Regions from separate parts of the Luteibacter sp. SVR4-7G genome, predicted to be linked through region 3. Evidence: predicted binding sites of a transcription regulator. Region 3 holds the regulator's gene; each other region holds the start of a gene.
What was found. Region 3 encodes sigma-54, which starts transcription at its own class of promoters, with help from an activator protein. Its sites were predicted from a motif close to TGGCACGNGCNTTGC; they were not measured.
Positions count from the first base shown of each region.

Region 1: the regulator sigma-54 is predicted to act here: its motif matches at 2,355-2,369, upstream of ACR9ZH_RS05590 (flagellar basal body-associated FliL family protein).
Region 2: the regulator sigma-54 is predicted to act here: its motif matches at 2,283-2,297, upstream of flgB (flagellar basal body rod protein FlgB).

Region 1 covers NZ_JBPGXO010000010.1:17,572-21,776, forward strand. The annotation lists gene fliO (flagellar biosynthetic protein FliO) at 1-104, opposite strand, end outside; gene fliN (flagellar motor switch protein FliN) at 110-445, opposite strand; gene fliM (flagellar motor switch protein FliM) at 787-1,803, opposite strand; gene ACR9ZH_RS05590 (flagellar basal body-associated FliL family protein) at 1,817-2,302, opposite strand; gene ACR9ZH_RS05595 (flagellar hook-length control protein FliK) at 2,498-3,601, opposite strand; gene fliJ (flagellar export protein FliJ) at 3,598-4,047, opposite strand; gene fliI (flagellar protein export ATPase FliI) at 4,047-4,205, opposite strand, start outside.
Region 2 covers NZ_JBPGXO010000010.1:41,069-45,273, forward strand. The annotation lists gene flgE (flagellar hook protein FlgE) at 1-736, opposite strand, end outside; gene ACR9ZH_RS05700 (flagellar hook assembly protein FlgD) at 757-1,404, opposite strand; gene flgC (flagellar basal body rod protein FlgC) at 1,416-1,829, opposite strand; gene flgB (flagellar basal body rod protein FlgB) at 1,826-2,245, opposite strand; gene ACR9ZH_RS05715 (chemotaxis protein) at 2,558-3,475, opposite strand; gene ACR9ZH_RS05720 (methyl-accepting chemotaxis protein) at 3,717-4,205, shown strand, end outside.
Region 3 covers NZ_JBPGXO010000029.1:25,076-29,280, reverse strand. The annotation lists gene hprK (HPr(Ser) kinase/phosphatase) at 1-560, opposite strand, end outside; gene hpf (ribosome hibernation-promoting factor, HPF/YfiA family) at 661-1,008, opposite strand; gene ACR9ZH_RS12235 (RNA polymerase factor sigma-54) at 1,127-2,614, opposite strand; gene lptB (LPS export ABC transporter ATP-binding protein) at 2,704-3,423, opposite strand; gene lptA (lipopolysaccharide transport periplasmic protein LptA) at 3,428-4,045, opposite strand; gene lptC (LPS export ABC transporter periplasmic protein LptC) at 4,008-4,205, opposite strand, start outside.

The DNA of each region.
Region 1 (4,205 bases), on a different contig from region 3:
CGCAGCAGTTCCGCGCCCGAGTCGACTGCCGGCGTCGTGGCCGGCGCCGCCATCAGGGCGCAAGGAAGCAGGCCGCCCGACAGGGCGGCGAGGGTACGGCGCATCGGGATCACCGCAGCTTGCGGACGCGCTCAGCCGGGCTGATCACATCGGTCAGCCGGATACCGAACTTCTCGTTGATGACGACCACTTCGCCGTGGGCGACGAGGGTGCCGTTGACGAACACGTCGAGGGGTTCGCCGGCGGCGCGGTCGAGCTCGACCACCGAGCCCTGGTTGAGCTGGAGCAGGTTGCGGATGCTGATCTTCGTGCGACCGACCTCCATGGCCATGGTGACCGGCACGTCGAGGATGACGTCCAGGTTCACCTCGTTGCCGAGACCGATGGAGGACGCAAAGGCTGCGTCGCTGCCGGCTTCCAGTTCGTCGAGGGTGGTTTCGTTCATGTCGGCTCCGAGAGGCCAGTGCTGGGTGCAAAGCCTTCAAAGCAAGCGGCGTGCCATGGGGGCGGAACAACGTGGCGATGTGATTTTGAAGCCACATCAGCCACTTGCGAGCGGCTCGGCGGGACGTGCAAAAAGGTGACGCGGCACGGCAGACGGAAACCTGACGCTCGACGGCAGTTAGTCACCGCGACGGGTCATTGACGGGACACCCCCAACTCCGCCGTAGGAGCGCGCCTGCGCGCGACATGTTTTGAGGCCGAACCCTGGAGCTGGCGCGCAAGCTTCGGAACTGAGGCGAAAAGATGTCGCGCGCGGTGCGCGCTCCTACAATACCGTTGCCGTCAGGCCGGCTCGGTCATCGGCTGGACGGGCACCGGGGTGGACCGCGGCGCGCTACGGCGCAGCAGGGATTCGAACTGGACGGCCTTGTTGCCATTCGAATTGGCCATGCGGCCGCGGAAGATCGGCACGTCCTCGGCGAAGACAGTTGCCGTTTCCGGCAGGCTGATGGGAATGACATCGCCCTTGCGCAGGTGCAGGAAGTCGCCGATGGTGAGCCTCGCCTCGGCCAGCATCGAGGTGATCTCCACCTCGGCATCGAGGATCTCCTCGTGCAGGTTCTGGATCCAGCGCTCGTCGCGCTCGGCGCGGTCACTCTGCACGCCGGCGTCGAGCAGCTCGCGGATCGGTTCCACCATGGAATACGGCAGCGTCAGGTGCACTTCGCCGCCACCGCCGTCCAGCTCGATGTGGAACCGCGACACGACCACGGTCTCGGTGGGGCTCACGATGTTCGCGAACTGCGGGTTGATCTCCGAGTTGAGGAACTCGAAGTTCATCTTCAGCACGGGCGCCCAGGCTTCCGCCATGGCGCCGAAGGCTTCCTGCAGCACGATCTGGATCACGCGGTTCTCGGTGGGCGTGAAATCGCGACCCTCGATACGCGCGTGGTAGCGGCCGTCGCCGCCGAAGAAGTTGTCGATGACGGTGAAGACCAGGCGCGGCTCGAACACCATCAGCGCGGTGCCGCGCAGCGGCTTGATGCGGATGAGGTTGAGGTTGCTGGGCACGGCCAGCGAGTGCACGTACTCGTTGAACTTGGTCATCTTCACGCCGAGGACCGACACCTCGCACGCCTTGCGCAGCACGTTGAACAGGTTCGCGCGGAAGTAGCGTGCGAAACGGTCGTTGACCATTTCCAGCGTGGGCAGGCGCCCGCGGACGATGCGGTCCTGCTGGGTGAAATCGTAGTCCTGGATGCCGCCGGGCGGCGGAAGTTCGACCTCGGTCTCGACCGCGCCGCCTTCCACGCCGGCCAGCAGGGCATCGATTTCTTCCTGGGTGAGGATGTCGCTCATGGCCGCGCGCCCGTCACTGCATGATGAAGCTGGTGAAATAGACGGCGTCGACGCCCGGGCGGCCGATCTTTTCCTTCAGCACGCGCTGGATCTCGGCCAGGGCGGCCGCTTGCAGCTTCTGCTTGCCCTTCACGTCGGAGAGGGTCTTGACGTCCTGCGCGGAGAACAGCATCAGCAGCGCGTTGCGGATTTCGGGATCGGCTTCCTTCGCCGCGGCGATCGCTTCCGGGTCATAGGACATGACGTTCACGCCGACCTGGAGGAAGCGCAGCGCCGCCGCATCCTGGAAGTTGACGACGAAGGCGGGATCGAGCTGGAGATAGATCGCCGGCTTCGACTTCACCGCCGCGCCTTCCGCCGTGGACTTGCCACCCTTCATCAGCATCCAGCCGCCCAAGCCGCCGGCAACGAGCACGATCAGCGCGCCGATGAGCAGCAGGCTGCCCTTCTTTTTCTTCTTCGGAGTGCCTTCGGTGGCTTCTTTGGGTGCTGCGGCCATGCGGGATAAACCTCTTGCGAATGCGTTGATGCGTGGAGCTTACAGGTGACGTGCAATCGTCGTGCCAGCCCGAAACGTCGAAACTTTGACTGTAGGAGCGCGCCTGCGCGCGACATCTTTTCGCGATATCCCTGGAGCTGGCGCGCAAGATTGGGAAACGGGGCGAAAGATGTCGCGCGCAGGCGCGCTCCTACACTACGCGACCTCGTCGACGAGGCCTCGGGAGACACGCGAGGTGGCGAGGGTTTCGACACCGGTCGAGCCGGCATCGCCGGACTCTCCCGACGCACTGCCGTTGCCACCGTCGGCGCCCTGCCCTGCCTGGCGCTGGCCTACGTCGGTCTGTCCGAGCGAGAGACCATGGTGGGCGAGCATGCTGTCGAGCTGCGAGAGCGTCTGCTGCACGGCGTGCACCGCGGCGGGATGCTGGGCCATGACGGCGACGTTTACCTTGCCGCCGTCGAGGTTGACCCGGACATCCATGCTGCCGAGCTCTTCCGGATGCAGCTTGATCCGCACTTCCTTCACCTGGCCCGAGCCCATCCACGCGATCTGCTCGCCCAGTTCCTGGGCGAACTGCGGGGACGTGGCGGGCTGGGTCGCCTGCAGTTGCAGGACGGAGTTCGCACCCTGCCCGATGCCTTGCGCATGCGCGAACGGCATGGGACTCCCGTTCGCTGCATCGATGGACGAGCTGTCGTCCTTCACCGCTTTCGCCTCGCCCTGGGTCGCCAGCAAGGTGGCGAAGGACGCTGGCGTGCCCGCGGGCCCCGCCACGGCACCCGCGGCCAATGCGCCCAGGGTCAGGCCCGGGGATGCGGCAGCCGCGTCCTTGAGGCCCGCCGCAGCATCGGCATCGATCGCCACGGCACCCGGAAGGATGCCGGCGAGCGACGCCGCTGTACCGGCCGCGGCAGCGGTGCCGACCGCCCCGGTGGCGCCAGCGTCCTTCACGGAGCCCAGTGCCCTGGCGGCCGCGTTCGTCACACCCGGGGGCACCCCGATCAGCGAGAGCATCGTGGTAGCGATCGACGTGCCATCGTTGGACTCGTCGTCCTTCTTCGCCGGCTTGTCGTCCTGTTTGCCGGTCGGCTTGGCCTCCTCGGCCTTTGCCGGCGGCGGCGCGTCCTTGTCCTTCGCGGCGTTTTCGGGCTGGCCGTGCGGCGCCCGCGCATCGGCGTGCGCGGCGTCCAGCGCGGCGTCGAACCGCTTCGAAGGCTGTGCGTCGTCCTGTGCAGGAGCCGGAACCGGCGGTGCGGGCGGACGGACAACATTGAGGGCTATGGTGGCGTTGTTCATGCGATGGTCTCTCCGTCTTCGTTCCGCGGCGAACGGCGATATTGCGAGCGCTCGTCGGCCTGCTCCTGCTCGCGGCGATCCTGCGTCCTGCGTTCCTGCTCCCGGTATTTCGAGGTCACGGTATCCAGCGCCTTCGCGCGGCCGCGCGCGTCCGTCCATTCGCCCCGCGCGCGCTCGAGCGCGCGCTCGCGGCGCTGCACCTCGGTCAGCTGCTGGACGATGGCCAGGTCGATCTTCTGCAGGAACTGCTGACGGTTGAGCAACGCGCTGACACCGATCCCGTCAGGCATCTCTGCATATTCGTTGCGGTAACGGCGCAGTTCGACGAGCTGGCGCTCCGCGTCGGCCAGTGCGCGCTGCTGCGTGGCGAGCGCACGCGTGGCGTCCTCGGCCTTCTCGGCGGCGAGGTCCACGACAGGTTGCAGGCGGTCAGCACGCGAGGGCATCAGGTCACCTGGGTGGCTTCAGCGAGGCCGGCTTCAGCCTCTTCAAGACTCACCGGCACGTCGGTTTCCTGCTGGAGGAAGGCCGACAGCCGCGGATAAAGCGCGATCGCCTCGTCGGTGCGCGGGTCGCTGCCCTTCTGGTAGGCGCCTACGGCGAT
Region 2 (4,205 bases), on a different contig from region 3:
GGCCGTTGGCCGGCGTGACGATCGCGCCGCCCGAGCTGAACGCGATCGGCTGCGCCGTGCCGACCTGCGTGCCGTCCACGGTCATGTACGCGTTCCACGTGTTCGGATTGGTCGCGTCCTTCACGTAGTAGACGTTGGTGGTATGCGTGGCGCCCAGCGAGTCGTAGGACTGGAAGGTGGACAGGTAGTTGTAGGTCTTGTCGTTGGCCGGATCGAACGCGCCGCCGGTCGGCGCCGTGGCGCTGGCGGAGAGGTTGGCGGTGAGCGAGACCTTGGTGCTGGCCTTCGCCGGGCTGGAGCCGCTGGTGATCTTGAGGTCGGTGAGCGCACTGATGTCGAAGCCGCCCGCCGCCGACGGCGGATAGGCCTGCACGAACTGTCCGGTGGCCGTGACGATGTTGCCTTCGTCGTCCGGATGGAAGTTGCCGGCGCGCGTATACGAATAACCGGCGCCGTCGCGGATGGTGAAGAAGCCCGCGCCGCTGAGGCCGAAGTCGTACGAGTTGCCGGTCTGGGTGAGGTTGCCGTCGCTGAACTGCTGGGCGATGTTGGTCAGGCGCACGCCACTGCCCGCGGCGTTGGCGGAAAGGTTTTCGCCGGCCACCGAATAGACCTGAGAGAACTCGGCGCGCGAGCCCTTGAAGCCTACGGTGTTGACGTTGGCGATGTTGTTCGCGGTGACTTCCAGGTCGGAAGACGCCGCGTTGATGCCGCTGAGGGCGATTTCGAAAGGCATGGTGGGTTTCCTCGCTGGACTTACAGGATTTGCGCGATCTGGCTGAGCAGGGCGCCGCCGTAGCCGGCCACCTGCAGGTATGTACCGTCGGTGCCCGAGGCACCCACGCCTTCCACCTTGCCGCGAACGAAGGTGTCGATCGCGGTTCCGCCGGAAGTAGCGGAGATCTGGTAAACGCCGTCGTTCAACTGCGTGCCGTCGTCGGACTTGCCGTCCCAGGAGAACTTGACGAGGCCGGCGTCGGGCTGGCCGAGAGCGATGGTGCGGACCACGTTGCCGGCCTGGTCCTTGACCTGCACGTTGACGTAGGTGCCCGAACTGCCGACGTTCACGGCGCCGTTGAGCGTACCGTCGGTGAGCTTGCCTGCCGTGGACGGCACCAGCACCTCCTGGCCGACCAGCGATGCGGCGCGCACGAACTGGTCGCCGCTGAGGTTGGTCGCGAGCGAATCGAACGACTGCTGCAGTTCCTGGGTGGCGGCCACCTGCGAGAACTGCGCCATCTGGGCCACCATCTGCGTGGAGTCCATCGGCTTGGTCGGGTCCTGGTTGGTCATTTGCGTGACCATGAGCTTCAGGAAATCGGACTGGCTCAAGGTCTGCTGCTGCAGCTGGCTCGACGAGGATTGCTGTGGCGAGGGGTTGCCGGTTACGGAGTCGACTGCCATGGATGGGGCCCTTACTTGCCGAGGTCCAGCGTCTTCTGCATGAGCGTCTTTGCGCTGTTCATGACTTCGACGTTGTTCTGGTAGGAGCGCGACGCGGAGATCATGTTGACCAGTTCGTCGACCGGATTGACGTTGCTCGAGTACACGTAGCCATTGGCGTCCGCGAGCGGATTGGAAGGCTCGTAGCGCGACTGGATGGGCGCCTGGCTTTCCGTGACGCCCAGCGTGCGCACGCCGGCGTTTTCCATTTCGCCGTTGACCTGCTGCTGCACGGCGGAAAAGAGCGGCTGCTTCGCGTGGTAAGCCGCGGCTTCGCTGCTGGCGAGGCTGTCGGCGTTGGCCATGTTGCTGGCGGTGGTGTTGAGGCGGGCGGACTGCGCGGCCATGCCGGACCCGGCGACGTCGAAAATCCTGAGCAGGCTCATGAGGCGGACCCGGTGATGGCCAGGCGCATGGTGTGGATCTGGCCGTTGATGAAGCCAAGCGAAGCCTGGTAGTGGATGGCGTTCGCGGCGAACTGGGCCTGTTCGACCTGGGTGTCGACCGTGTTGCCGTCCATCGTCGGCTGGGTTTCCGCCCGGTAGGCGAGCTTGCCGGCATCGGCCAAGGCGACCGCGGGGTTGCCACCGATGTGGCCCGGCTCGGTGGCAGTCATCGGCAGCGCGTTGCCTTCCACCGCACCGGTGGCGGCCTGCATGGCCTTGCGGAAATCGAGGTCGCGGGCGAGGAAGCCCGGAGTGTCGGCATTGGCGAGGTTAGAGGAAATTACCTCGGCACGGCGCTGCCACAGGCCGAGGGCCTGCGCATGGACGCCGAACAACGCATCGGGTTTGTCGATCATGGGCGCTGCCCCCTCGTGACTTGGCAAGGGAGCTCGAGCAATTCGCGTGCCATGGCTGCGGCGAGGGCATAAAACGGCGCCGTGGCGCGGTCTCGGACGGTTCGCGGCAGCCAGGCGACGGAAATCCGACGCACTTCCGGGTCACGAAACGACGGAGAACCGCCGTTCGTCACATCCTGTGGGATCTGGCTTTGAACCTTGTGGGAGCCGGGCTATGCCGGCGATCCCGCGGCAGCGGGCAAGCTAGCCGCGAGCACCCATCGCCGATGAATCGGCTCCCATACTGTTCTGCCGCTGGCGGGAGGACCCGGATCAGGCTGGCAGGAGGTCCAGGACGGCGGTCGCCAGCACATCCGGCTGGAACTTCGCGATGAAACGGTCCGCCCCGACGCGGGCTACCATCGCCTCATTGAACACGCCGCTCAGGGAGCTGTGCAGCAGGACCTTGAGATGGCGCAGCTGCGCGTCTTCGCGGATGGCGCGGGTAAGCGCGTAACCGTCCATCAGTGGCATCTCGATGTCGGAAACCACGAGCGCTACCCGGTCTTCGGCAGGCCCCATCGTCAGCGTACGGAGGAGGTCGAGGCCCTCGCTGCCGTCCTTCGCCACGATGCATTCCAGGTCCAGCTTGCGGAACAGGTCGACCAGCTGGGTGCGCGCCACCATGGAGTCATCCACCACCAGCAGCCGCCGGTTGCCGGCCTGCTGCACATGGGCCGCCTGCTGCACGCGGTCGGAAACCTCCACGGCCCGCGGATCGACACTGGCCAGCACCTGCTCCACGTCGACGATTGCGAGCAGTTCGCCGTCGAGCCGCGTCACCGCATTCACCCGCGCTCCATAACCCAGGGCCGAAGGCGGTGCCGCCATCTGCGCGCCGTCCACATGCACGATGCGATCCACATCTGAGACGAGGAACCCCTGCACCGAGCGATTGAACTCGGTGACGATGAGGTGCGCGGTGTCCACGCTCGCCAGCGGCGGGTAGCCCATGGCGGCGGCGAGGTCGATTACCGGAATGGTATTGCCCCGGTAGTCGAAACTGCCCGAGACCAGCGCGTGCATGCTCGGCATCCGCTCCAGCGGCGGCCGGCGCAGCACTTCGCGCACCTTGAACACGTTGATGCCGAAGGCCTGGCGATCGCCCAGGCGGAACAGCAGCATCGCCACCCGGTTGTGGCCGGCCAGGCGGGTGAAGGTATCCACGGTATCGAGGAGCGGTCGGGCCATGGGCTGCGTGCATTTCTGGAAGTGTCGCGACCCGTATCGGCCGCATGCACGGTTTCTGTAGGAGCGCGCCTGCGCGCGACATCATTTGAGGCCGTGAGCCGCAGGCCCTGCTGCTCCTGGCGAAAAGATGTCGCGCGCAAGGCGCGCTCCTACAACGGCTGGCATGTGGATTGCATGACTCAAGAAAAGCTGGCTCCGACCGATCTATCAAGCCGACCATCCGTAGAGCGAAAGCGAAATCATGACCCTCCTCTGGAGCCAGCACGTCCGCCTCCTCGCCCATGCCGCCGCCAGCGGCGACGCGGCGCGTGTCCGCACGTTGGCCGCGCAGTATCCGGCCGCCGCCAGCGCGCTCGGCGCGCTGCTCAAGCCCGCGGAGCCGCGTGCCGTGGCGGCCACGACGATCCAGGCCATCGAGCAGCAGGGCATGGCGCTGGCCACCAGCCAGGCGCTCGGCAGCACCCTCCTCGAACTCGGCACCGCCGTCGAAGGCGCGCGCGATACCGCCGGGCGTTTGACGGAAGCCAGCGCCAGGATTTCGACGGCGCTCGATCAGGCCCACGCCGGGGTCGCCGGCATGGCCGACGCCGGCAACCAGGGCCAGGCAACGACGGCCGAGCTCGACGGCCAGCTGCGCCTCCTGCGCAGCGCCCTCTCTGGCATGAGCCGCAATCACGCCAAGTTCTCCGAATACTTCACGGCCATCCGCAAGCTCACCGCCACCGTGCAG
Region 3 (4,205 bases):
AGGGTGAATTCGGTGGCGTCGTCGGCCACCAGGCGGTGGCCGCGGCTGATCAGTTCCAGGGCCAGCTCGCTCTTACCCGAGCCCGGCTCGCCGGTGATCAGCACGCCGATCGAGAACACTTCCAGGAACACGCCGTGCAAGGTGACCCGCGGTGCGAGCGTGCGCGCCAGGTGGTATTGCAGGTAGGTGAGCAGTTCGTGGCCGCGCTTCGTGCTCTGCCACAACGGCGTATCGGTTTCCTCGGCCACCTCGCGCAGGTCGGGCGGGATCGACTGGTCCTTCGTGACGATGAGCGCGGCCGGCTGGTAGGCGGCGATCTTGTGGATGGCCTCCCAGCGCTGGCGCGAATCCAGGCCGTCGAGGTAGTTCAGCTCCTCGGTGCCGATGATCTGCACCTTGTTCGGGTAGATCACGTTGAGGTAGCCCACCAGCGACGGGCGCCGGCTCTGCTTGGCATTGGGTTCGAGCACGCGGGATTCGCCGCGCATGCCGGCGGCCCAGCGCAGGGCCATGCGCTCGTGTACCCCGTCGAACAATTGTCTGGCGGTCAGCCGGTCCACGCTCGGGTCCCTTGGGACTTGGGAAGGAAAGGCCGGCAACGCGGGGGGCGTGCCGGCCTGGATCCTATTGTGCCATCAAGGGCGGGCGGACTGCCTGGGGTCAGGTGGCGGCGCGGGCCTCCCGGACCTCGCTGTTGTGGTGATCCTTGACCTTTTCTTTATGCTTCCGGAGCTGGTCGGCCAGCTTCGCGATCATGGCGTCGATCGCGGTGTAGAGGGTGTCGTTCTTGTTGTCGTCGTCCAGCCGAGCGATGCCGTCGGCGTGGAGCCGGGTGCCGGAGCAATGCAGGGTGCCGCCCGCCTTGTGCTCGTTCTTGTCGACGGAAAGGACGACGCTGAGGGCCGTGATGTTGTCGAAAAGGCGTTCGAAGCGACCGATCTGTTGCTCCACGCGCTCGCGCAGGGCGGGGGTGATCTGGATGTGCTGGCCGCTGATCTGGATTTGCATTGACGCCTCCTTCTTGCTGAGGGTGCCGCCTCGCGGCGACGAGACCGGAGCGACGGAGCGTCGCTCCTAAGCTTGAACTGTTTGGACCGTGGACCTCCGGTGGGGTTCCTTCGCGCCGTCAGTTGGCGCGCACGCGTTCACTGGAGCTGGGGATGCGCATCGCCTCCCGGTACTTTGCAACGGTACGTCGGGCGACCTGAATACCGCGTCGATGCAGTTCCTCGGCCAGGGCCTGGTCGGAGAGCGGGCGCCGGGCGTCCTCCGCTGTGATGAGCTTGCGCAGCATGGCCTGGATGGCCGTGGCGGAGGCGCTGCCGCCGTCCTCGGTGGCCACGCCGCTGGAAAAGAAGTGCTTGAGTTCGAAGGTGCCCCGCGGCGTGTGCATGTACTTGCGCGTGGTCACGCGTGAAATGGTCGATTCGTGCATGCCCACCTCCTCGGCAACTTCACGCAAAACCAACGGATGCATGGCCTCGGGGCCATAGTCGAGGAAGGCGCTCTGCCGGCGGACGATCACGTCGGCCACCTTCTGCAGGGTTTCGGCGCGCGATTGCAGGCTCTTCAGCAGCCAGCGGGCCTCCTGCAGCTGTCCCTTCATCCAGGTGGCGTCGTCGCCGCGTGCACGCGCGATCAGGTTGCAATAATGCTGGTTGAGACCCAGCCGCGGCTGGGCGTCGGGGTTCAGGCTGACCTGCCAACGGCCGTTCTCGCGCCGTGCGTAGACGTCCGGCGCCACGTATTCGACGGGCGTGGCGTCCAGCGCGGCGCCGGGACGCGGGTCGAGGCTGCGGATCAGCGCGGCGGCCGAGGCCACGTGCTCTTCGGGAGCCTTGAGCCGGCGGGCGATCTTGGCGATGTCGTTGCGGGCCAGCAGCTCGAGGTCCTCGTTCACGATGCGGATCGCGAGTTCGCGATGCGGCGTGTCGAGCGAGAACTGGGAAAGCTGGCAGAACAGGCAATCGCGCAGGTCCAGGCTGGCGACCCCGGTGGGATCGAAACGCTGCACGCGCTGGCGCACGGCTTCGACTTCCTCTGTTTTCGCCTGCAATTCGGCGGGCAGGGCGGCTTCCACGGCGGCGACGCCATCGCGCAGGTAACCGTCCTCGTCCAGCGCGTGGATGATCGCCGTGGCGATGGCGTGCTCTCGCGGCGAGAACTGGGACAGGTTGAGTTGCCATTCCAGGTGCTGCTGGAGGCTCTCCGGCGCCGCGTTCTGCGGCTCGAAGCCATCCTCGTCCATGCCGCTGGCGCGCGAGGACGTGCCGGTATATTCGCTGGTATCGCCCTGGAAACGGTCGTCGTCCCACTCGGGAACGAGTTCCTCGGCAGGGGAGGCGGTGGAGTCTTCGTCTTCCTTGGGCGCCTTGGCCGGGGGTTCGTCGCGCGCGGGGAATTCGGCCGCGTCGTAGCCGTTCTCGTCCGGCGTGTCGCCCTCGGCATCGGATTCGGCATCTTCCGCGAACTCGAGCAACGGGTTGCTTTCCGCGATCTGGCGGAGTTCGGCCTCGAGCTCCAGCTGCGACAACTGCAGCAGGCGGATAGCCTGTTGCAGCTGCGGTGTCAGCGTGAGCTGCTGATGGAGGCGAAACTGGAGTCCGGGTTTCATGCCTTCGACGCTTGGGGTTCCCGAACCATCCTAACCCCTACCGGTGACCCAAACCAGCGGCCGGGCGGGCTAGCCCGGCCAGCCGTCCGTCATATCCGGAATTCGCGGCCCAGGTACACCTCGCGCACCTTTTCGTCGGCGAGGATATGCTGGGGCGTGCCCCGCGAGAGCACCTCGCCGTCGTTCAGGATGTACGCACGGTCGCAGATGCCGAGCGTTTCGCGCACGTTATGGTCCGTGATCAGCACGCCGATGCCGCGTTCCTTGAGGTGGCGGACGATGCGCTGGATCTCGCCGACGGAAATCGGATCGACGCCCGCGAACGGCTCGTCGAGGAGCATGTAGCGCGGCCGGGCCGCGAGCGCCCGCGCGATCTCGACGCGACGGCGCTCGCCGCCGGAAAGGCTGATGCCCTTCTGCTCGGCGATGTGCGCGATCTTGAGTTCGTCGAGGAGGCTTTCCAGTTCGTCCTCGCGTTGTTTCTGGCTCATGCCCTCGCGCAGTTCGAGCACCGCCAGGATGTTGTCGGCCACGCTGAGCCGGCGGAACACGGAGGCTTCCTGCGGGAGGTATCCGATGCCGAGTTTGGCGCGGGAATGCATTGGCAGGCCGGTGATGTCCTGCTGGTCGAGCTTGATCGAGCCGGCGTCGGCCTGGATCAGGCCCACCACCATGTAGAAGCAGGTGGTCTTGCCGGCGCCGTTGGGGCCGAGCAGGCCGACCACCTCGCCTTCACGGATGGAAAAGGCGAAATCGCGGACTACCTGGCGCGCGCGAAAGCGCTTCTGCAGGCCTTGGGCTGAAAGCATCGGGTCAGGGCTTCTTGGTGTCGGAGGCCGGGTTCGCCTGGTTCGCCGGCTTCGCCGGTTTCGCGGGGGTGGCGGGCGCGCCAGGCGGCTTGTTCTTCGGCTGGAAGGTCATGTGCACGGGGGCGCCGCCGGTGCTCTCGCCCGTCATCGTGCTGTCCTTGGTGTTGTAGGTGAGCTTGTCGCCCTCGGCGCTGCCCTTCGCCGGCTGTTTGACCTTCGCGTTGCCCGTGAGCACCGCGAAATCCTGGTCGATCTTGTAATCGATATTGCTCGCCTGGCCGTCCATCGGCTGGTCCTGGTCGTCCAGCTGGTGGATGGTGGCGGGGCTGCCGTCGACGATGACGCGGGTGAGCTGGTTGTCGGCGTCGAGGAAGCCGGTGGCCTTGGTGCCCGTGATCTTGAGCGTGCCCTGCGTGAGTATCACGTTGGTAGTCCAGATGACCTTGCCCGGCTGGCCGTTCTGTGGGCCCTGGGAGCCGTCGAACGACTTCGACTTGACGTCGGCCAGTTGATCGCGATCGGACTGCTTGGCCGAGACGGACGTGCTCGCCAGGAGCGCCATGCCGAGCGCCGCAATGACGGCCTTAGCGCTTGCGCGGCTGGTAGACGGTGTGGACTGCATCGAGGAGCTCCAGGTGCTTGGTGTCGAGATTGGCGCGCATGCCTACGCCTTGCATTGTAGAGGTTCCCTGAACGATCCGCGCCGCCTCGGCGGTTTCCAGCCGGTTTTCCTTGGGCCACGCGGTGACCTCGGAGGTATCGATGCTGGCGGGCGGATTGTT